2 regions of the Bacillus sp. J14TS2 genome follow, and region 2 is predicted to be linked to the other one. Evidence: riboswitches for the same ligand, from Rfam matches in the RefSeq annotation. Region 2 holds a riboswitch; the other holds the start of a gene.
The links. Region 2 has a riboswitch for FMN ahead of KI375_RS19395 (ECF transporter S component). Riboswitches for the same ligand answer to the same signal wherever they lie in the genome.
Positions count from the first base shown of each region.

Region 1: linked by a shared signal. The riboswitch ahead of ribD (bifunctional diaminohydroxyphosphoribosylaminopyrimidine deaminase/5-amino-6-(5-phosphoribosylamino)uracil reductase RibD) and the one ahead of KI375_RS19395 (ECF transporter S component) in region 2 are both predicted to bind FMN.

Region 1 is NZ_BORE01000011.1:70,003-81,076, forward strand. It holds gene KI375_RS17210 (hypothetical protein) at 1-114, opposite strand, end outside; gene KI375_RS17215 (glycine zipper domain-containing protein) at 135-296, opposite strand; gene KI375_RS17220 (NUDIX hydrolase) at 752-1,249, opposite strand; gene KI375_RS17225 (alpha/beta hydrolase) at 1,280-2,032, opposite strand; gene KI375_RS17230 (DinB family protein) at 2,288-2,752, shown strand; gene KI375_RS17235 (universal stress protein) at 2,811-3,230, opposite strand; gene KI375_RS17240 (SulP family inorganic anion transporter) at 3,257-4,708, opposite strand; gene ytpR (YtpR family tRNA-binding protein) at 5,020-5,622, opposite strand; gene KI375_RS17250 (DUF1444 domain-containing protein) at 5,623-6,438, opposite strand; gene KI375_RS17255 (thioredoxin family protein) at 6,656-6,973, opposite strand; gene KI375_RS17260 (PTS sugar transporter subunit IIC) at 6,975-7,991, opposite strand; gene KI375_RS17265 (hypothetical protein) at 8,125-8,637, opposite strand; gene KI375_RS17270 (YtoQ family protein) at 9,031-9,471, shown strand; FMN riboswitch at 9,583-9,732, shown strand; gene ribD (bifunctional diaminohydroxyphosphoribosylaminopyrimidine deaminase/5-amino-6-(5-phosphoribosylamino)uracil reductase RibD) at 9,984-11,074, shown strand, end outside.
Region 2 is NZ_BORE01000014.1:13,720-24,793, forward strand. It holds gene KI375_RS19365 (DUF2663 family protein) at 80-535, opposite strand; gene KI375_RS19370 (LysM peptidoglycan-binding domain-containing protein) at 914-1,600, opposite strand; gene KI375_RS19375 (CPBP family intramembrane glutamic endopeptidase) at 1,597-2,196, opposite strand; gene KI375_RS19380 (RecQ family ATP-dependent DNA helicase) at 2,203-3,657, opposite strand; gene KI375_RS19385 (YpbB family protein) at 3,654-4,709, opposite strand; gene KI375_RS19390 (ferredoxin) at 4,900-5,151, shown strand; gene KI375_RS19395 (ECF transporter S component) at 5,218-5,799, opposite strand; FMN riboswitch at 6,047-6,181, opposite strand; gene KI375_RS19400 (hypothetical protein) at 6,240-7,415, opposite strand; gene sigX (RNA polymerase sigma factor SigX) at 7,408-7,941, opposite strand; gene KI375_RS19410 (ATP-binding protein) at 8,115-9,887, opposite strand; gene KI375_RS19415 (response regulator transcription factor) at 9,884-10,597, opposite strand; gene ccsB (c-type cytochrome biogenesis protein CcsB) at 10,737-11,074, opposite strand, start outside.

The DNA of each region.
Region 1 (11,074 bases), on a different contig from region 2:
TGGTCCCAATAACAATGAAAGTAAAAACCAGCCTAATCCACTTCTATTCTTGCCTTGCGCTAACCCTGCGTTAATTAATGCTAATGTTCCCCAGCCAACAAAATAACCTTCCATCCTTCTCTCCCCTTTCCAGATTACTTCTCATTATTGGATCCTTCAAAAGCCAAGCCGATTCCAACACCAATAGCGATCCCTATAGCAATATTGTCCATGGCCGTTCCGATTGCCAAACCAATCGCTATCCCTATGGCAATACCACTTCCACGGAATTTATTCTTTTTATTTTCTGCAGCCATCTTTTCTCCCTCTCGTTAAAAGCCTTTGTTAAATATACGATTTAAGAAGAAAAAGGATTCAAAACATTGGGTTTAGATCTAAAGCCACTATAAAAAGACCCGGTCGTTATTTTAAAACTTCACTGGTTTACAAACCCATTTTTTTCAATAGATACTATACGTAACATAACGTAAACTAAAGAAACCATTTCGATGCTGGTACATCGAAATGGTTCTATTTAGGAGATTCCCACTTGGGAGTCAGCACACTAAAACTGCCAGAGCTTGGAAACTCAAAGGGGGTTTTAGTCTTTTTTATGGAATAACAAGATAACAATGATCAAAATTCCAAATGCAAGCATAAAGAAATTGTTTCACACGCATCCCCCCTCCTATTGGAGGCATAGATGCGCCGACCTGCTAGATTATCAGGAAAGATATTATTATCACTATAAAGGGCAAGGGTACTCCCCAATCTACTTCAAAACTGAACAATTTAGAGCTGTTTTCATAATTGCCTCATGTGTTTTATTCCAGCCTTTATAATAGTCTGCCACATCAATTGGATTGATAAAAATTCTTTGATTAGACTCATACTTTCCCTCAAATGGAAGCAACTCTGTAAGATCCATTCGGTAAAACACCTGGTAGCCAACTAGTGGGTAAGGACTTTGTGCATTCCATTGCTCATTCTCAGAATGATTCACCTCTATTGCTCCAAGAATGGTGCATAATCCATTTACATAGGCTTCTTCCCTCACTTCACGTTTCACACAATCTTCTGGGGTTTCTCCTGCTTCGATATGCCCGCCTGGAAAATCCCAGCCCCTCTCCTTCAGATCAACTAGCAGGAGTTGCTCATGATCAAAGCAGAAAGCATGAACACTTGTGATTAACTTTCTTTCAGGAAGTTCGGTAGTAGGAAACCAGGTAAGTTTTACTTTTCCTCCCCAATCGGCGTAAGAAACTGTCATATGTCTCCTCCTTCCAAGCTGTTTAAGAATTTATAGCTCCACAAAATCGACAATGGTCTCAATCACTTCTTTTTCCCAATAATAGGAATTAAACGTATGATCTCCCTCATGGATAGTATGTAATGTAGCTTGGTCACCATAACATTTCTCGATATATAAATTCGACACTTCATACGGAACTGCCTGATCCTTTGTTCCGTGTATAAGCAGGACTTTTCCTTGATAGGATGCGGCTCGATTCCATACATCAATCGTCTTGAGATCATCGTTAAAAGCAGAACCAACGAGGTTTCCCGCGTGATCATAAGCATCCTGACTCTCAATATAAGGTGTTGCTTCTCTTCTCGCCTCCATGGAAGCTTTAATGGTTCCAGCGGGAGCCATTAGGATCAATCTCTCCACTTGCTTCTGTAATTCTCCTGCTAATAAACTGGCAATGAGTCCGCCCATGCTAAGTCCCAAAACGACGATTTGACTTTCGTCTACCCGCGGATGCGCCTTCACATAATTAAAAATCGTTCTCGCTTCATCTACTTCCTTACTTACTGTCATATTTTCAAAATCTCCGTCGCTTTCCCCACTTCCGAGAAAATCAAAGCGAAAGCTGGCAAACCCTTTCCTTTCTAACGCCCGGGAAATTTTTAAAAACAAACGATGAGGCTCTAATTTATTGCCTGTAAACCCATGGAATAACACAACCGCCGGCAATTTCTCCCCTTCTGGAATATGTTCCATTCCTCTTAATTGCATCCCGTTATGGGTAATGCTTACAGCTTTTTGCATCTAATAACTCCCCTTCTTTTCATTTTTCCCTGTTAATTGGGGATGACGGACGCTCTCCCGCGATAACCATCATTGGAGGATGAAGCCCATAATGATAGTAGTTCTGCTTTATATGTTTTATGAATATTTTACCATATTTATTTTATTTACGCGTTTATTTCATATGTAACCATTCTGTAATTTAATAATTATAGCAAAATATCGAAATATGGCCTATGATGGAAATATAAGTAAATTTATGGGAGGTAATGGGATTTGGGTACCTTAAGACAATTTGCTTTTGCACGCTCGAGCACAATTCGAACATTAGAAAAAATCACTGAAAACAAATGGGGGCAACAACCTGAAGGATTTTCCAATACAATCCTTTGGAATGCTGGTCATATCTTTGTCGTGACGGAAACTTTATTAGGCAAATCGGATGCGAGCTATGTCATTCAAAATCCCAAATGGTCCGAATTTTTTGCATCTGGTACTCGTCCAGTAGATTGGTTCGAACCTGCGGCTAGCCCCAATACTGTTCTTGATTCTCTAAGGGATCAGAAATCGAGAATAAGAGAAGACTTTTTTGGAAAAACAAGCCAACCCGCTGCAGAGCCCTTTTCAATTGGCTCTCATTTGATGGATACACCTTCTAGCTTGATCCAATTTGCCACATGGCATGAAGGAACACATCTCGGGATCATTCAATCGCTTGATAAAGTGATTGCAGACGCATAAAAAACAAACTCTTCAAGCTTCTGCCTGAAGAGTTTTTATCGTCAATCTACTAATCTTACTATTTCACAATCAATACAGGACATTCAACTCGCTTAGCAATTTTATGACTGACACTACCAAGTACCATTTCTTGTAAGCTATTTAAACCCCGACTTCCGACAACTACTAGATCACAGGTTTGCTTGTTGGCATATTCAACAATGACAGGCCCTGGATCTCCATGCAACATGGTTGTTTTATACTTAACGCCCTCTCGCTTAAAATATTCTTCTATTGGAAGTAACTTTTGACGTCTTTCAAATTCTAAAACTTCAGGGTCTTTACTGTGAAGGATATCGGATTTCGCTTTAGAATAATCCATCACAAAGACAATTTCGACTTCTACTTCATTTGCTAGCATTGCGATTTTTACAGTTTCTCCCGCCGCTCGCAATGAGTATTCGGATCCATCTGCTGCTAATAAAATTCTTTTATACACGTACTACTCCTCCTCCAAAGTGAAACTCAAACATCCACTTTACTATGAATGGCCAAGCGTTTAACTAAATTTGAACTCAGCTTGTCGAAACCAGTTAACTGAATACTTTTACCACTTTCTTCCAATTTTAAAACAATTTTATCAATTGCCGCAACCCCAGAGTCATCCCATACATGTGCTTGACTAAAGTCAATCACAATTTCTTTCTCAGGAGTATGCATGTCAATCGAATCAATCAACTCCTCTACAGAAGCGAAGAAGACTTGTCCGTTGACTGTATAAATTCGCTTATTGTCTTTCTGCGTTGAGCTGATTTTTAATTTCGAAATCTTAACAACAAAGAAAACAGCACTTAGAATTACGCCGGCTAGTACACCTTTGGAAAGATCGCCTGTAGCGACAACCGTAATGACAGTTACGATCATCACAATTGAATCTGTGATTGGGGTTTTGCGTAGATTTTTCAAGGCTGCCCAATCAAATGTCCCAATAGAGACCATGAACATAACCCCAACAAGTGCAGCCATCGGGATTTGCACAACCACATTTCCAAGCACAAGAATTAAAAATAGCAGAAAGGCACCCGCTACAAAGGTTGAGAGTCTTCCTCTTCCACCAGATTTTACATTAATGACAGACTGCCCTATCATGGCACAGCCAGCCATTCCACCGAAAAACCCTGTTACAATATTTGCAATTCCCTGTCCCCGTGTCTCACGATGTTTATTGCTTGATGTATCTGTCATATCATCGACGATCGAAGCAGTTAATAAGGATTCCAATAAACCTACTAATGCAAGCGAAAGAGAATAAGGAAAGATAATTTTCAATGTTTCAAAATTAAAAGGAATATCCGGGATTAGAAAAGTAGGCAAAGCAGATGTCAAATTCCCCATATCACCTACCGTCCGCACACCACTATTCGTCAAAATCGCAATGATCGTAATGACAATTATCGCAATCAAGGGAGATGGTACGGCTTTTGTTAGTTTAGGAAATAAATAGATAATCGCTAAAGCGCCTGCAACCATAAGATACATGGACCATTTTTCACCAACAAAATGCTCTAGTTGTGCCATGAAAATAAGAATGGCTAGGGCATTAACAAAGCCAATCATAACAGAGCGCGGGACATACTTCATAAATCTTGCCAATTTGAAAATACCAAATACAATTTGCAACACACCTGTTAAAATCGTAGCCGCAAGTAAATACTGTAATCCATGATCCGCCACTAGTAAAACCGCCACCAAGGCCATCGCCCCTGTAGCAGCCGAAATCATCGCTGGCCGGCCACCAGCAAACGAAATTACAACCGCCATGGTAAAGGATGCATATAGCCCCACCATCGGATCCACACCAGCAATAATGGAAAAGGCAATGGCTTCTGGGATCAGGGCGAGAGCCACCACAATGCCTGATAAAATATCCCCCTTCACATTCCCGAACCATTGTTCTTTTAGTGAATAAGTTTTCAAACGAACACCTCTATTATATTGTATTCAACCTTGAACTCTCATCAAAGTCAAGCCACTCAAAATTTTACCATAATAAAGGACTTTCGCAAGCCCTTTCTAACCAATGTCCTGTTGCCCTCCGACAAGCAAATATTCCTGGACCTATGAAGGATTATTAAGCAGAACATCAGCTAGGCCGCCACGTCCGCATGCCTTTCGCGATGAACTCATATCCCGCGAGGTTCTCGGGGCTAGCTCCAAATACTAGCCAAAAAATTTTGTACTTTCTTACCCTTTAAAAAAGAGAGGCTCTTTCTGCCTCTCTTGATTCGTTATGATTGAAACGCTTGTCCAACTTCATAGGCAGCTGCCTCTAGTACCAAAATCCCCTTTTCCTTAGGAGCATTCTGCAAGTCTAACTCCTTGGCAGAACAAATCATTCCGCTTGATGGAACCCCTCGAAGCTCTGCATCTTTAATCACCATTCCACTTGGCATGACAGCACCCACTTTTGCCACAACTACTTTTTGTCCTGCATCGACATTCGGTGCGCCACAAACAATTTGCAGTTCCTCTGTCCCTACATCGACCTTGCAAATATTTAATTTATCTGCATTTGGATGTTTCTCTTTTGTTTTTACAAACCCGACAACAAATTTTGGAGTGAAATCTGCTTCAAGCTGCTCGTCAAAGCCATTTTTCATGATTGCGGCATTGATTTTTTCCACAAGCTCTTCCGTTAATTCTACTTGGCCATTGGCGTCCACTTGCAGATATTGAGAAGCCTGAAAAAGATTGAAGCCACTCGTTTGCTTGGTCTTTTCATCAAAAATCCGCGCCACATCGCCTTTACGTTCAAAGGTCGAATGGTCTGTTTCTTGAATAGCGATTAATAAAGTATCGCCAACCCCTTTTAAGTTATAAAAAACATTCATTTATTCCTTCTCCTTCTTCTTGGACTTTTTTTGATCTTGTGCCAGGATAAAAATTGGCTCCAGCTTTCCCTCTTCATATGTAAAGGATAACGCCGTAATCGGAACTTTTCCAGTTGTAAAAAAACTCATCGTTAATTCGGATAAAATATCATAACCGGTTGTATTGCGAATATCCCCAATGATTAATACATCCTGATGAGGGACGGCGACAATCATGTCTCCCTCAATGGTTTCTGCTTTTTCTTGCAAAAATTTTTCATTTAAAATCCTGCTGGCATCATAGCCATCATTGGTATTTAAGAAGTAAAAATCATTTCCACGCAATGTATCTTTTTTCAGTTTCACTGGAAGGGAACGAACATTAAAGCGTGCCATTTCCCGCACTTTTTGGGGATCAAGCCTTTCTTTTTTTATAATTTGCTCATCCAACAGGCGATACGTCTGCCCAAGATCAAGCGCATAATAAATTCTTGTTTCTGCGGTATGATCATCTGTAAAAAACGGTACACCCTCCCCAGTTTCTTTCGGGAATGACGTTGAACGAATAACAGGATAGATTTTCTTCTCCTGACCAGCGACTTCTTGGTCTTTGCCCATCACTTTGAGGGCCTCTTCCACGTAATACTCCACTTCATCAATCGCCTTGTCTTTATGCACATGCCACTTGGCAACTAGAGGAGACAAGGCAATATCCAGTCCTTTGCCCGTTTCTTCATTTTCAACGCGCACTGTTTCCGTTTCTCGATCATATTTGAACAAACGTCCCTGCTTTTTAAGACGCTGTTCCAATGCTCTTTTCATTTTCTTTTCATCCATTTTCACACCACTCCCCTCCTTTGGGACATTACATTACTGTTTATTTTACACAAAATAGGCCAGAGTCTCAAAGTTTGGAAATGAGGATTTTCTTTTCCCACACAAAAATCCAGTCCTGCGATATATTAGACTGGATTCTTTGATTAATCGTAGATATTTCCATATCATGCTTCCCTATTTTTAAAGTATTCAGGGAGTACAGGTTCTTCTTACTTCATTATTCCGCAAGTTCATTGATAAAGTCTCCGATTTCTTCTAAGGTCTTCCGATCCTTGCTTACGAAGCGACCTGCTTCTTCACCATTATGGAAGGCAACAAAGCTTGGGATCCCAAAGATATCCAATTGACTACAAAGATCAATAAATTGATCACGATCCACATACTTGAATATATACTCTGGGTAATCCGCCTCTAATCTTGGCAAGAACGGCTCAATAAAGGTACAATCTGGGCACCAATCAGCAGAAAACATAAAGATCGCCCGTTCTTCCTTTTTCAATTGTTCAAATTCTTCTATAGATTGTAGTTTTTCCATTTTATTTCCCTCCAGTATTGATTAGCATTTGACCTGGTTTGATCCAGCCCATTTTCCTCATAAATTCTGATAAACATAAGCTTATCACAGCTGGAGCCAAAAGATGTAATACAATGACTTGGATCAGCACTGTAGTGGAAAAACCCATAGTTTCAAAGGTCATGATTTGACCGACAAATCCACTCGTTCCCATGCCAGCTCCTGCTGCATTACTTGTCATCGGCCAAATCGTCGTAGCAAACGGTGCGATCACAATCCCCGCAACTGTTGGTGGAATTAAAATCAAGGGATAGCGGATAATATTCGGCACTTGCAGCATGGATGTACCAATCCCAATCGCTAACAATCCACCCATCTTGTTCTCACGATAGCTAGACACCGCAAAACCAACCATTTGGGCGCAACACCCAATCGTTGCTGCCCCAGCTGCCAATCCACTTAAATCAAGCATAAGCGCGATTGCTGCGCTTGATATTGGTGCTGTTAACGCAAGCCCCATTAAAGTCGCCACAAGGATTCCCATTAAAATTGGCTTTTGCTCTGTTGCCCAAACAATCCAGCTGCCGAACACGGTTAAGAATTGTCCGATCGTTGGTCCAATAAATTTTGCAACCAGAAAACCTGTGAAAATCGTCACAAAAGGAGTCACAATAATATCTATTTTCGTTTCCTTACTGACAAGCTTTCCAATTTCAACCGAGATGAGCGCGGCAAGATAACTCCCTGCTGGTCCTCCACCAAGGGCTGCGCCCGCAGCTCCAGTGGCAACCGCGGCAAAGGTCACAAGTGGTGGCGCGCCAAGCCCAACTGCAATCGCAGCTCCGATTGCCGGTCCCATTAAATCCATCGCTAATTGACCCATTTCAACCAAAATTGGCCAATGCAGTTGCTCACCAATTGTTTTTATAATTAAGCCAATGATTAGAGAAGAAAATAACCCTAACGCCATATAACTCAAGGCATCGACTAAATACGTTTTAACTGAAACCCGTACACCCTTCTTTTCTAAAAAACCCATCTCCCTGCCCCCTTGTCAACCATTATAATTAACTAGTGTAAAGACAGTTATCGCTTTTGTCTATCCTTTTTTTAAAAAAACATCTCCAGAATGCAAAAAGAGGGCCAACTATTAAGGCCCTCCGTTAACATCTCTATTCTACCTGGCTTGAACGAACAATATCCATTAGGAGTTTTGCATCTTCGGATACATTCTGTACAGCTGATTCTGTCGTTGCTTTTGTTCCACCAATTCCAGCAGTTACTTCATAAGTCTCTTCTTCTTCGATTTCTGTAATGACGAGATAGCCAAAACGATCATCTTTAGTAAATGTCTGATTGATAATTAAGGGATCGTCAGTATCGATTAACAAATTATATAATGCTTGACTATCCTCCTCTTCGTTTGGGTTATAAAAAAGGATATAAGGATGGTCTTGCTTATCAAGTATAATATTATTGGGTTTATCATCTTTTACCGACATGCCAGAGGGTAAATAGAACGCAATCGATTGTATCTCTTGATTTGCTTCTTCCGGCTCTTTATCAAAAGCCTTTTCGGCTTGTTCTACAGCTTTGCTCTGTTCTTTTTCAATGGATGCTCCACAAGCAGCAATGAGTAGCATACTACATAGCATGATTGCGCAGGTCATCGCTTTTTTAAACATCTTGTTTCCCCCTAGACCTAAAAAATCTAGTTCCATCATACTATTAACAAAAATACATTGACAAGCCTTTCGCGAGAAATTCCTTTTGTAGGCATATCTGTAAACAAAAGCGCAAGTGCCTTGATCAGCCCCGACAAGCAAATGTTCTGAGACAAAGAAAGGCGTTCTTTGCCTTTCATTGGCTCAGGTTATTTGACGGAACATCGGCTAAGGACGCCACGTCCTGTGGCAACGCCGATGGACTCGCATCCTGCGAGCCTCTCGGGGCTAGGCGCTGGAGCTAGATGCCAAACCGCAACGTAAACAATTATCCATAAGCTACAATTTTATAATTTCCTAGACCACAAGAAATTGCTAAAATGGAAGTTATATCATAATAAGGAGGGAATCAGTTTGAGATTAATCGTTTATCTAGCTGGTGAAATTCATAGTGAATGGCGGTCAGAAATTAAGAAAAAGGCGGAATCTTTAGATCTCCCCATTGATTTTGTTGGACCCATGGAAGACCATGATCGCTCGGATGGAATTGGTGAAGAAATTCTTGGCGAACAACCAAATGCCGTGTTTCGTGATGCCGCTGCTTCAAGTTTTAATAACCTGCGCACAGAGGTCTTATTGAAAAAAGCAGATATCGTAGTCGCTCTTTTCGGAGAGAAATATCGACAATGGAATACAGCGATGGATGCAAGTACCGCGCTCGCGATGAATAAACCCCTTATTCTAGTTCGGCCAGAAGGATTACACCATCCTTTAAAAGAGTTATCAGAGAAAGCCAATATAACCGTGGAAAATGGAGATCAAGCTGTGAAAGCTCTGTCTTATATTTTTGAGTAAACGAATATTCCATGATCTTCTTTGGGTAGAAATCAGAAGTTCGAGGAAAATTTGTTATTTTTCCTCTTGATTCTTTGTTAAGCAGTATGATAATCTGTTTTGTAATCGAATATATTCCTTCGGGGCAGGGTGAAATTCCCTACCGGCGGTGATGAGCTATTATGCTCTTAGTCCGTGACCCGGATGCTTTTTTATAAGCAGAAGGTGGATTTGGTGAAATTCCAAAGCCGACAGTGAAAGTCTGGATGGGAGAAGGAGAATCTAACAAAGTCTATTTTTCTATGCGTTTTTTAAGCATTTATTCAGAAGTTTTCTGTTTTATTAGTACATGTTCAAAATGGAAGTTAAAAAGTTTACTCTATTTTTTGAACGGCTGCTATTCAGAAACGCTGAAAGTCATTTATAGACCTATGTTTATTTAAGTATGTCTAAAAGCCCCGCTACTATGTTTGCGGGGCTTTTTTATTTTCATTCGTTCGTAAGGAATACTGATAATGGAGTGTTGACAGGTTGTGTTGAAGGAAAATTATATGGAGTTAGCCTTATCTTTAGCGCGCACAGTTGCGGGACAGACTTCACCCAATCCCCCTGTAGGAGCGGTTGTCGTGAAGAACGGTCAAATCATCGGTATGGGTGCACACTTAAAGGCTGGTGAGGCTCATGCAGAACAGATAGCACTGCAAATGGCTGGAGACGAGGCTCGTGACGCAGATCTTTATGTTACTTTAGAGCCTTGCGCTCATATGGGAAAAACGCCTCCATGTGCAGATGCCGTAATAGCTTATGGGATTAAACATGTATGGGTTGCAACTCAAGATCCCAATCCTCTTGTTGCAGGTAAGGGGATCCAACGCATGGAAGATGCCATGATTCAAGTGGATATTGGTCTCTACGGACAAGAAGCTGCCCAACTATATGCACCATTTTTTCACTATATTCAAACAAAACAACCTTACGTTACGATGAAAATAGCAATGACATTAGACGGAAAAATAGCTACAGCAACTGGAGATAGTAGATGGATCACAAGTGACCAAGCACGACTTGATGTTCATTTACTTCGAGCTGCACATGATGCGATTTTAGTCGGTGTGCAGACGATTCTTCATGATGACCCTCTCCTCACCACCAGATTGCCCCAAGGTGGAAAAAATCCTATTCGAGTTATTTTAGATACACATTTGCGGACACCGATCAATAGCCAAATCGTGCAAAACGATGAAGCACCAACGCTAATTTTTTGCGGGCAGCAAGCGGCAAGCAAAAGACAACAACTGCTTGAACAAGGGAGCCAGGTTAAAGTCGTCCGCTTGGCAACTGAGAGAATTTCTGTTCCTGAGATTTTAAATGAATTAGCGAAACACAATATTATGAAGTTGTTGGTTGAAGGTGGGGCGACGATACATGCTGCCTTTTTAAAATCGCAAAAAATCCAAAAGGTTATTGTCTATGTTGCACCCAAATTATTAGGAGGAAAACAATCCCTCCCATCAATTACAGGTGAAAATCTACTTTCCATGTCAGAAGCTCGTCCTTTCATATTTGAAAACGTAGAAATGATTGGCCCTGATATCAAAATCACAGCTTTACCAAAAGGAAGTGA
Region 2 (11,074 bases):
TCATACCCTCTATACATCCGATTTTTACAACCTTTTCCATAAAATCGATAAAAACAAGTAATCAAGTGTAAAGAAAGGATTACTTGCTTTGATGGTATAGATTAATATCGTACTTTTTCTTCATCTGCTCATATATTTTATGTCTTTCTCCCCATTGCTCTCCTTTCCATAAATCTCCACTCTTATCAATGACTTCACGTCGTAATGCATGAAAGTCTTGTTCACTTTTCTCCCTTTTTTCGAAGACAATCTTCACAGTTCCGAATAAACCAAAGGCGAGTAATAATAAAAATATAAAATGGTTTTGTTGTAAAACAAAAGTAATAAGATCGAAAACAGAGGAACGGTACGGCAAAACAGCCATATTGTAAACAGAATAAAAAAGAATAGTACTGAATAAGATCGCTGACGAAAATAAAATAAAATGTAATTGTTTAAATCGATTAAGCTTTAGCTTTCGATCAATTAAATTTTGTAAAATTCTTTTTGTTGTCGGATCCATCTTGTCCCCTTCTTCAAGTAGAAATGATTCCATTCTTACGACTCCCTCCCACATCCATTATAGAAGATGTTAAAAAGTCCGGTAAAAACGACACTGCTTTTAGCAAACTTGGTCCTTTTTATCCACCTTTTTAAACACGTATCTATATTGTTAAATTTATGTGAGAGGAAGTTGCTCTATGTCTCTTATCCCGCATTAACGGGCACTAATAGACTTTTGGGAATACGGCGGAGCATAGGCTGCCCGTAAAAGCCCGATTGGTTCAGGCCAACAAGATGTTGGTCACAAAGGCGAAGTGACGTATAGGGTGTACTAGTGCAGACGAAGCGACAGGATGTCGCGATTTTAGCCTTTGATCCTCTGAAATCAGTGGAGATGGAGGAAACCCCCACTGATTGAAGTTTCACTTTATCATTTAGGGATCTTTAACTTTTGCCCCACCGATATTTCATTTCCTGAGAGTCCATTCGCTTGGCGAATCTTTTCAATCCCATCTTGACTTTGGTAATGATTCATAGCAATACGAAAGAGTGTTTCTCCAGGTTGAACGGTGTGATAGACTTCTCCTCCTTCGTCTTGCGTTTGACTTTCATTCGAATCTTGTTTCTCTTGTTCTTCTTCTTTCTTTGGAGGCGCGGGCTCCTTCTCTTCCTTCTTCTCTTCCTGATCAGATTTCTTGTTATCCTTTATTTCCTCATTCTTCTGCTGATCTTTTTTATCAGTTTCCTTATCTTTCTGTGCCTTTTCTTCTTCTTTCTTATCACTCTGCTCTTTCTGCTCTTCTTGCTCTTTATTTTTTTCAGTTGATTCATCACTGACCGCTGAACGAATCGACGTATCTGTTGAATCCTCAAAGAGGAATTCCTCTCTAGACTGCCCACTCGATGTATTAGCGATAGAAATTTTATCTTTATTCGCATAAATCATAACCGCAATTGGCATCAATAATAATATGATGACTAAAATAGAGGGAATTGAAAGCTTCCTTTTTTTGGATGCCTCCTTTTTCCTTTCCGGTTTTTTCTTATTTTTTTTGCCATGAAGTTCTGCTCGAGACGGAAGCTCATTTTTGTACTTCTCATTTTTTTGTTCATTCATACTTCATTCCCCACTTTCCGCTTAGTGTTTAAACGAATAGAGATTCCTAACAAAAGATCAATGATAAAATGCATCAAGATGACTGGCCATAAAAGTTGCCCAGACCATTCAAAAACGAAACCTATCCATATACTTAAAACCAAAATATTGATGATTAAGTACCAATGTGCCCAATACCTCATATGAATCACAGCAAAAATAATACTTGTTGGGATTAAACCGAACTTCGTTTGAATAATGCCTCGAAACAGCCATTCTTCCGCAATGGCTATAATCAAAACAAGCAATATTATTTGTAGAAAATTAAGCTTTGAAAAGATTCTTTTATTGATACCACCATCATCATAATAATGTTGAGGTAGTCGTTTCATTAAAAATAAATCTAAACTCACAACCATCAGTCCACTAGTAATCCCGATACATATCCACTTGATATCCACCTGAAATAATCTAGAAAATGAGTGCCAATCCTTAAAAAACAAAGGACTTAAGATAGATGCGACAACTAAAAGGATCACTTGTGTAAAAATAACACTTACTATGATCTCTTTATCTGTTAAATTTTTAATTAATTCGGCTTGCTTGGTCTTTTTCATTTACACTCACTTTTCTAACAGGATTTTTTGCAATCTCCATTCCCAAGATTGGTTATTTTTCCGATGCTTTTCCTTTTGACTGCTAAAATAATAGGTCCTATCCACTTGGCATATATCGCAGCATATGTCCGGGGATACTTGGTCTGTTTCTTGAAAGTAAGTTAAGGCCTGCTTACGCCGACATTCCTCCGAATGAATCCAATTGGACATCGCCCATAGCTTGCTCAATTTTAGCTGTTTTCGAGCGTTCTTTATTTCTATTACTTTACCCGCTCTATCATGATGATCACAAAAAGCGGAAAAATAATATTCAAGAAAACGAAGTTGAGTTTCCGTTATGTTTAATTCAGTCATGATTTTTGCGCTATCGTTTACATTGGTCAATGAATCATAATTGTTAATCTGCCAATCTTCAGGTAGTTCCTGTTCAATCAATCGCATCGGTAACGTCTCATCGCCAGCTGCATAGAGAAGAAGAGCAATGCTTTCCTGTCCATCTCTTCCAGCACGTCCTATTTCTTGAATATATGATTCCATCTGCCCTGGCATGTGGTAATGAATGACAAAGCGAATATTTTTCTTATTAATTCCCATCCCAAAGGCACTTGTTGCACAAATAACATCTAATTGACCACATAAAAATTGCTGTTGAATTAAAATTCGTTGTTCTTGATCTATTCCTCCATGGTATGCTGCAGCATTTTCAACTCCATTTAACCGCAGAAAGTCTACAAATTCCTCTGTAAGACGCTTGCTGGAAAAATAAATAATTCCTGGCTTTTGAAAATTCCGAACTAACTCCAATAAGCGCTTCTTTTTTTCCTCAAAATGCTCATATTTTTCAACGACCATACTAATATTAGGGCGATCAATCGAATAAACAAATTCCTTTGGATATTGAAATTGGAGAAGCTGCTTAATATCTTCACGTACTTCTGGTTGAGCTGTAGCCGTTAAAGCAAGTAAAGGTGGATTTCCAATGGACATCCGGATCTTTCCTATATTCAAATAATCCGGCCTGAAATCATACCCCCATTGCGAAATACAATGAGCTTCATCAACCACAAATAGACTTATTTTAATCTGTTTTAATCGATCGACAATATTTTGCATTCCAAGCATCTCAGGTGATAAATAAATAAAGCGATAGTGATCTAATTGTCGTAATGTTTTCCCTCTCATTCTTCGATTTAAAAAGGAATTTATCGCGACAACTCTACGCTCCCCTAAGATATGCAGTTGCTCAACCTGATCCTGCATTAAGGAAATCAATGGAGAAACAATGACTACAGTACCTCCCAATAGATAGGCTGGCAATTGGTAACATAATGATTTACCTGTCCCTGTTGGAAGCATCGCTAATACATCATGACCTTGTAAAATAGCATCAATTGTTTCTTCTTGACCTTTATTGAACGATTCATATCCAAAAACCTTTTTTAAAATTTCTGCCTTTGTCATCCTTCTCCTCCTATCCTCGCAAGAGCAAGACGGATTTGAAAATATGTAGCCGCATCAATTTGTTCTTTAATCGGTTTAAGTTTTTTTACCTGCAAGTGTCGAGCTGCTCGAACAATTTCTTTAGCCAACTTGAAATCAATAAAAGGTTCAATAGAAAACGCAGGATCATTCATCGCTATTTCGATTATATGGTCTTCGATGGTACTCTTTTTTAAATTTCGCAAACATGCCACTTTCTCTACTGAGTGATGCATTGCCAATAATTCCGCTGTCTTTGCAGCTGTGTTCGTTAGCGGAATACTCTGATATACATCATCTACAAGGGAATGCATAATCCGAAATTGATTAGGCTTTGCTACGATCTGCGTTATCCAATAATGAAGAGCATTTAAAAAACGGAAATGATATTCGGTTTGCTCCAAATTCAAATATTCTGCTGTCTGCTTATCGGTATACCCGATCATTTGATAGCCGCTTAATCGCCAAATCACAGAAACGGGATCTTCTGGAAACGGCGTTGTTAATAATATTGACAGTTCTTCATGCAAATCAGCTGCTAGACTTCCTTTTTGCTCTTTATGGTGGAACAAATAGCTCTTTACCCAAGTTTGAATATCATGATCTCTTGTGACTGGGTAATAACGATTCTCCGCATGATTCATATAGGATAAAACTTGCACAAACAAGGTGAGTCTTTTCCACATTTGAATGGCTGCATCCTGAAATTTTAATCCATTTACATAATTAGGAATAGCTACCGCTTCAAAGTACGTTAAATAAGCTTCGCTTCCCTTATCGGTTATATGACCAATAAGAGTTTTGGGGTCATACTCAATATACTGTTGCTCGATGAAAATTTGTATATGATGGTCGAATTCCGACCGCCGCATATCTGGTATAGTTTTAAAAAAAGGCGCTAAATCAAAGAGATGAGCATCTTGTAATGTTTGTGATGACTTTTTCCCTACCAGTAAATGGTAAATCGAGTAAATGGTTCTTTCTCCATTTAGTTCCCGCAAACATTTTAATAGGAGTGCAGATAAAAATGTCATCCTTATTGACTCTCTCCTTCCCCTTGTTCTTACAATATTTTACCATGAATAAGGAATTTCGACTATGTTTCGACAAAGAAGATCCTAATAATATTGCAAACTTTGTAGAGATTGAAAAAATCAGGAACTAGCTATAAAATAATAAAGGAACCATGATTATTTTTTGAGTTGAAGGATGGAGGGAATTTTTGTGCCGAAATATACGATTGTAGATCAAGATACATGCATTGCTTGTGGTGCATGTGGCTTATCGGCACCTGATATATATGATTACGATGATGAGGGGCTTGCCTATGTAATCCTTGATGATAATTCTGGAACCGAGGCTGTTCCTGATATATTAGAAGATGACTTATTAGATGCATTCGAAGGGTGTCCAACAGAATCAATTAAAATAGCGGAAGAGCCTTTTGATGGGGATCCTTTCAAATATGAGGAATAACACAAGATAATCCGATATTAAACACCAATCAAAACGGAGATGCCAAACAAGGCATCTCCGTTTTGATTAGATATTTTTATATGAAATCTGTTTGCTTAACCAGCCATTTAAACGTTTATAGACAAGAAGAAATACAGCTGCAACGATTAAGCCTTTAATAATATTAAACGGTAAAACAGAGATGACCACGAGTTCACGTAAAGCTTCATTACTCATTGGTTCCCAGCCGCCAAGTCCCATGAAAGCTGGCAGAAACACAAAATAATTTAGAACCGTCATCAATACAGCCATAAATAAAGTACCTATGCAGAGGGAGACCATTAATCCCCACTTGGCTTTTAAATGTTTATACACCATATATGTTGGTAATACGAACAGCACTCCTGCAATAAAATTAGACACATTCCCAATCGGAATGCCTGTTGCACTTCCGGAAATAAGATAGTCTAATATATTTTTAAATAATTCCACAAGGATCCCTGCCGCTGGTCCAAGTATTAAGGCGGCTATCAGTGCGGGAATATCACTGAAGTCAACGGTTAGATAGGGTGGAAACGGTGGGATTGGAAATTTGATCAGCATGAGTACAAATGCCAAACTACTAAACATCCCAATGATAACAAACGACCTGACACTTAATTTTTTCAAGATTCTCTCTCCTTAGAGATCCATCCCTCGATGAAGCAAGGTTTACCCATAAATAGACGCTCAAAAATCCGATTTCCTTCATTTTGAACCTCCACTTTAAGCTACCACAAAATAAAAACCCTCAAAGAAAATGACTTTGAGGGAGAATATTCAGGTGCTTACAAAGGACTTAAACAAGGTAAATAGACATCATGACCATAAATATGATCATCATGAATATGACACCTTTGTTTAAATACAAGGCAACCTTCATCTTCTCCCATCCAGACTATACTGTCGGCTTTGGAATCACACCAAATCCTGCTTCAAAGAAGCTCGCGGGCTCAGAAACCAATGTTTCATTACCGCCGGTCGGGAATTTCACCACGCCCCGAAGATGAATCGTATTTTATTTTCAAATACATTATACAACAATTCTTTTTATTTGGGAAGAGGAATGCTTACTTTAAAACATTGGGCGCAATAGGGACCTGAATAGGCTGTTCGAAATCAAATCCTTCCCATTGCTCTGGCTCGATGCTTTCAAACTGAACCACTTGAAAACCATACTCTTTTGCAGCTAGTAAAATCCCTTCTAACATCCACATTTTTTCTTGCTGATCTCCGGCCGAAAGATCGAGTTGCTGATTAAATTGAATAGTAACCTGTTGTTCCTCTTCCTGAACAATTTCAAAATCGAGATTGCTAGGAATAAGAGTTTGGAGAGAATCATTAGGACTGTCTTTCATCACATGTAATGTATCATTAAAATTGTCCCCTGTTGTATTGCTATCCGAAACAATATAAGCTTGCCCATTATCAGCGTTATACAGATATTGAGCTCGATGTGGTTGTTTCTCAATGGGTTGATCCTGCACGATACCATTGTTGCCAAATTCAACAGGATTCCCATCTTGATCGGTAAATCGAACCTCTTCAATATCTGTATATTGGAATGTATTTTGAATAATATCCCCTAATCCATTTTGATAACCAAAGTTTTCCTTGAATTGATCATCAATGATAACATGGGCGGTTGTTTGATTTTCGATTACCATGGAATTTAGAATCGGTTCGATATCCATTAAATTTGGTGCATGTTTTTGGATAAGCTTTGCTTCCTGTTTATATTGCTCAAACCAATCGGTTCCCTCTTCTTTAGAGACAAGGATGCTAACGGAAACGGGAACTAATCCTCCATCATTTGTGAGGGTTGCGTAGGTTAATACTTGCTTGTTTCCTACATCCTCATTATACAAAGCAGTTCTGAATTGAGAGCCTTTTTTAGTTTCTTCCTGAGCTTCCATTGTTGAGTTTTTTTCATTCGATTTGAATAATTTTTTTTCATTTTGCTCGGTATTATCTTGATTACTCGTAACCCTTCTATCAGAAGTGGACGACTCTTTTTGTCCTGCATTCTGCTCAAATAAAGTAGGGGAAACTAACAGAAAGATCAATACAGCGGCAAGTAATGCGAAAGTGGGAATGAAAATTAATCCCTTCCTTTTCTTAGACTTCCGGTCCATATTTTGCTGCACTTTTCGATAAATTTCTTCTTTCGAACGTTGATCTGTCACTTCCGGAAGGTGCTTAATCATTTGGATCATCTTTTTCTTCTGTTTCATCTCTTCAGGCATGAAATGGACCTCCCTTCCTTGCGTGTAATTCCATTTTTTCCCTGAGTGCCTTTAATGCACGATGTTGGGTGGTTTTGACCTTACTTTCCGACCAACTAAGCGTTTGAGCCGTTTCTGCTACAGAAAAATCATTCATAAATCGCATTATGATGACGAGCCGATGATTCGTTGTGCACATATCCAAACAATTAAATAAACGTTCCATGTCCTCATTTTGGATTGTAACATCCTCCGGTAAAGGTCCAGTATCCTTGATTCCGCCACGGTCCCAATCAAATTTATCATATAGACGTTGTTTCCAATTTTTTTGTTTTCTAAAATGGTCAATGGCGACATTTTTGGCAATCGAAAAGAGCCAGGTTTTTTCACTACTTTTCCCTTCAAATCGATTATAAGAACTCATCACTCGGATATAGACTTCCTGTACTAAGTCTTCAGTTTCCTCCCGATTTTTCACCATATAAAATAAAAACTGAAAAAGATCGCGATGATATTTGTCATACAATTCATCGAACACGGAGTCCATCTACTTCCCTCCCCCGTTACGTATTAGTCGTTCACTATTTATAAAAGTTACAAAACTTTTGTTCGATTATATAAAAATAACGGATTAAACAACCTTTTCAAGTTATTCAATCCGTTTCGTTATCCACAATCGTTTCTTGTGGAACAAGATTTTATTGCAGCATTCAACATTTTTTATTTCGCGTTCGGTAAAAAGACGATAAATGTCGTTCCCACATCAACCTTACTTTGTACCGTTATTTCTCCATGATGAGCATCAACAATATTTTTCACAATCGCTAGTCCTAATCCTGTTCCGGCTTTTCCTCTCGTTCGAGCTTTATCCGCCTTATAAAATCTTTCAAATACAAATGGTAAATCCTCTTCCGGAATACCCGTTCCGTTGTCGGATACTTTAATCGTTATACCAGCATCATTTCTTGTTTGTGTAATAGTCACACGCCCATTCTCAGCAGTATGACGAATGGCATTATCAATCAAATTGGTTAAGACTTGCTCAATCCGATCTGGATCCATAGAAAACAGCTGATTATCATGGAGCTGACTCTCTAATATTACCTGCTTTTCCTTGGCTATACCACCAAATTTATGCATAATTCGTTGAATAAATGTACTAATTTCTAGATTTTCATAATTTAAGGAGATATGACCTGCTTCCATTTTAGCGAGATCTAATAATTCATTCACAAGTCGACCGATTCGTAAAGATTCATCATAAATAATTCTAGCAAGTTCTTTCTTTTCTTCATCTGAATCGACAATATCGTCAATGATCGCCTCACTATATCCTTGAAGCATTGAGATTGGTGTTCTTAATTCATGCGAGACGTTAGAAACAAAATCACTTCTTAATTTATCAAGTCTTCTTTCTTCTGTCATATCGCGTATAACTGCGACAGCCCCTCGAACGCTTTGCTGATTCTGTGTGTATAAGGGACTAACGATCACAACATAATACCGACCTTGTATCTTTAACTCCTCAGTCTGTTCTGTTTCTACTGATATCGCTTGTGCAAGCAAATCAGCCAGCTCACCTGGGATCGGGCTTTTGCTATTTTGCCCTTCACTATACCATTGTTGTAAAAACCGATCAGCAGGAGGATTGGTAATGAGTATATCACCACTTTTACTAAACGTCATAACTCCGTCTGCCATACTACTTAAAATGCTTTTCAATTGCTCTTTTTCTTGGCTTAAGACATTCATATTTATTTTTAATCTTTTAGCCATTTGATTAAAAGCAATCGCTAATTCCCCAATTTCATCATGACTTAAAAAAGGCACTTTTGTATCAAATTCCCCTTTAGAAACTTGAAAAGCGGCCTCTTTCATTTTTCTTAAAGGTGAAGTAATTCTCGTGGATAGGAAAAAGGCAAAAAAAGTTGTCAAGACGATCGCAATACCAGCTGCAAGGTAAATAATCCTTGTTGTTTGCTGTGTCGTATCCTTCAATACAGCTAAAGATTGGTAGATAAAAATAGCCCCATTTTGTTCATTAATGTGGAAGGGAACTGCTGCCACAATGACATTCTCATATCGACTTCCTTTATTCGGATAATCTGTTTGTGAAAATTCTTTGACTATACGTTTTTCATCAGAAAAAACTTTCATTAGCTCATGGTCGCTTAATAAGTCCTTTGCTGAATCTATCTCTTGTTCTGGAGCATCTGGTGAGAGCAGAAAATCTTCTTCATCGTAGGCAATAATCACTCCTAGAGGTTTATCGACTATTTCAAAAACAATTTCTTCTCCTAGTCCATCACCTGCATGCGCCTCCAGAATACTTGAAACTTTATTCGCCTGATTGGCCAATTCCTGCTCAATCTGACTGACATGATATTTTTCAAAAAACTCTAGAAGTAAAATGGTCAAAATGATTAAAACAAAGGAAACTAATAAAAGAATCGTCATCCATAGTTTCCCTACTACACTTCTCCAAAGTCTCATTCATTTGCCTCAAATTTATAGCCTACACCCCATACAGTAACAATCATTGCTGCTGCTTTTTCGGAGACTCGATTTAATTTTTCACGAAGTCTTTTTACATGGGTATCGACTGTTCTTAAGTCACCAAAAAATTCATATTGCCATACTTCTTTCAATAACTGTTCTCGATCAAAAACTTTATCAGGAGATTTTGCAAGGAAGTGAAGTAACTCATACTCTTTGGGTGTTAAATTCACTTCTTCACCATTTGCTGTTACACGATGCGCATCATGGTCAATCGATAAATAAGGGTACACAATGATGTCCCTTGCCGTAGCCGTTGAACTTTTGTAGCCTGTTTGTGAGGATCTTCTTAGGAGCGCCTTCACTCTTAATACTACCTCGCGAGGACTGAATGGTTTAACGATGTAATCATCGGCTCCCACTTCAAACCCTTGTACTCTATTTGCTTCTTCTCCTTTGGCCGTTAGCATAATAATAGGTGTATCTTTTTGCTCTCGTATCTCATTGCATACCTCAATCCCGTCTTTTTCAGGCATCATTAAATCTAACAAAATACAATCATAATCATGTTCCACTGCTAATTCTAGAGCAGAATTTCCATCCCCTGCTTCTTCAATCACATAATTTTCTCTTTCCAAATACATCCTAAGCAACCTGCGAATACGATCTTCATCATCTACTACAAGAATTTTCACTTGCTGATTCATTATGTACCCTCCCTGAATAATTAGTCCGTTTAGCAGCATCGGATAAGAAAAAGGCTCGCACTTTTGAGGGTGTGAGCACTTTTTCACTATTTCTATACCTCTAGTATGTTGATCTACCCTTTATCTCTCATTTTCCATTTTACGCATAGGAATGCAATCCAGCAAGAATGAGGTTCACAAAGATCAGATTAAATAAAATGATGGCAAACCCAACTACGGCAAGCCAAGCCGATTTCTCCCCATGCCAGCCTACAGATAATCGTAAATGCAAGAAAACTGCGTAAAATAAGAAGGTAATAAGCGCAAATACCTCTTTCGGATCCCATCCCCAAAAACGTGTCCACGCAATCTGTGCCCAAATCATTGCAAAAACAAGTCCCCCAAGACTAAATACTGGAAAACCAATGAGCACTGACCGATAACCAATCTCATCTACTAAATCTAAATTCGCTTTTTTCGTTAATGGCTGAAATATTG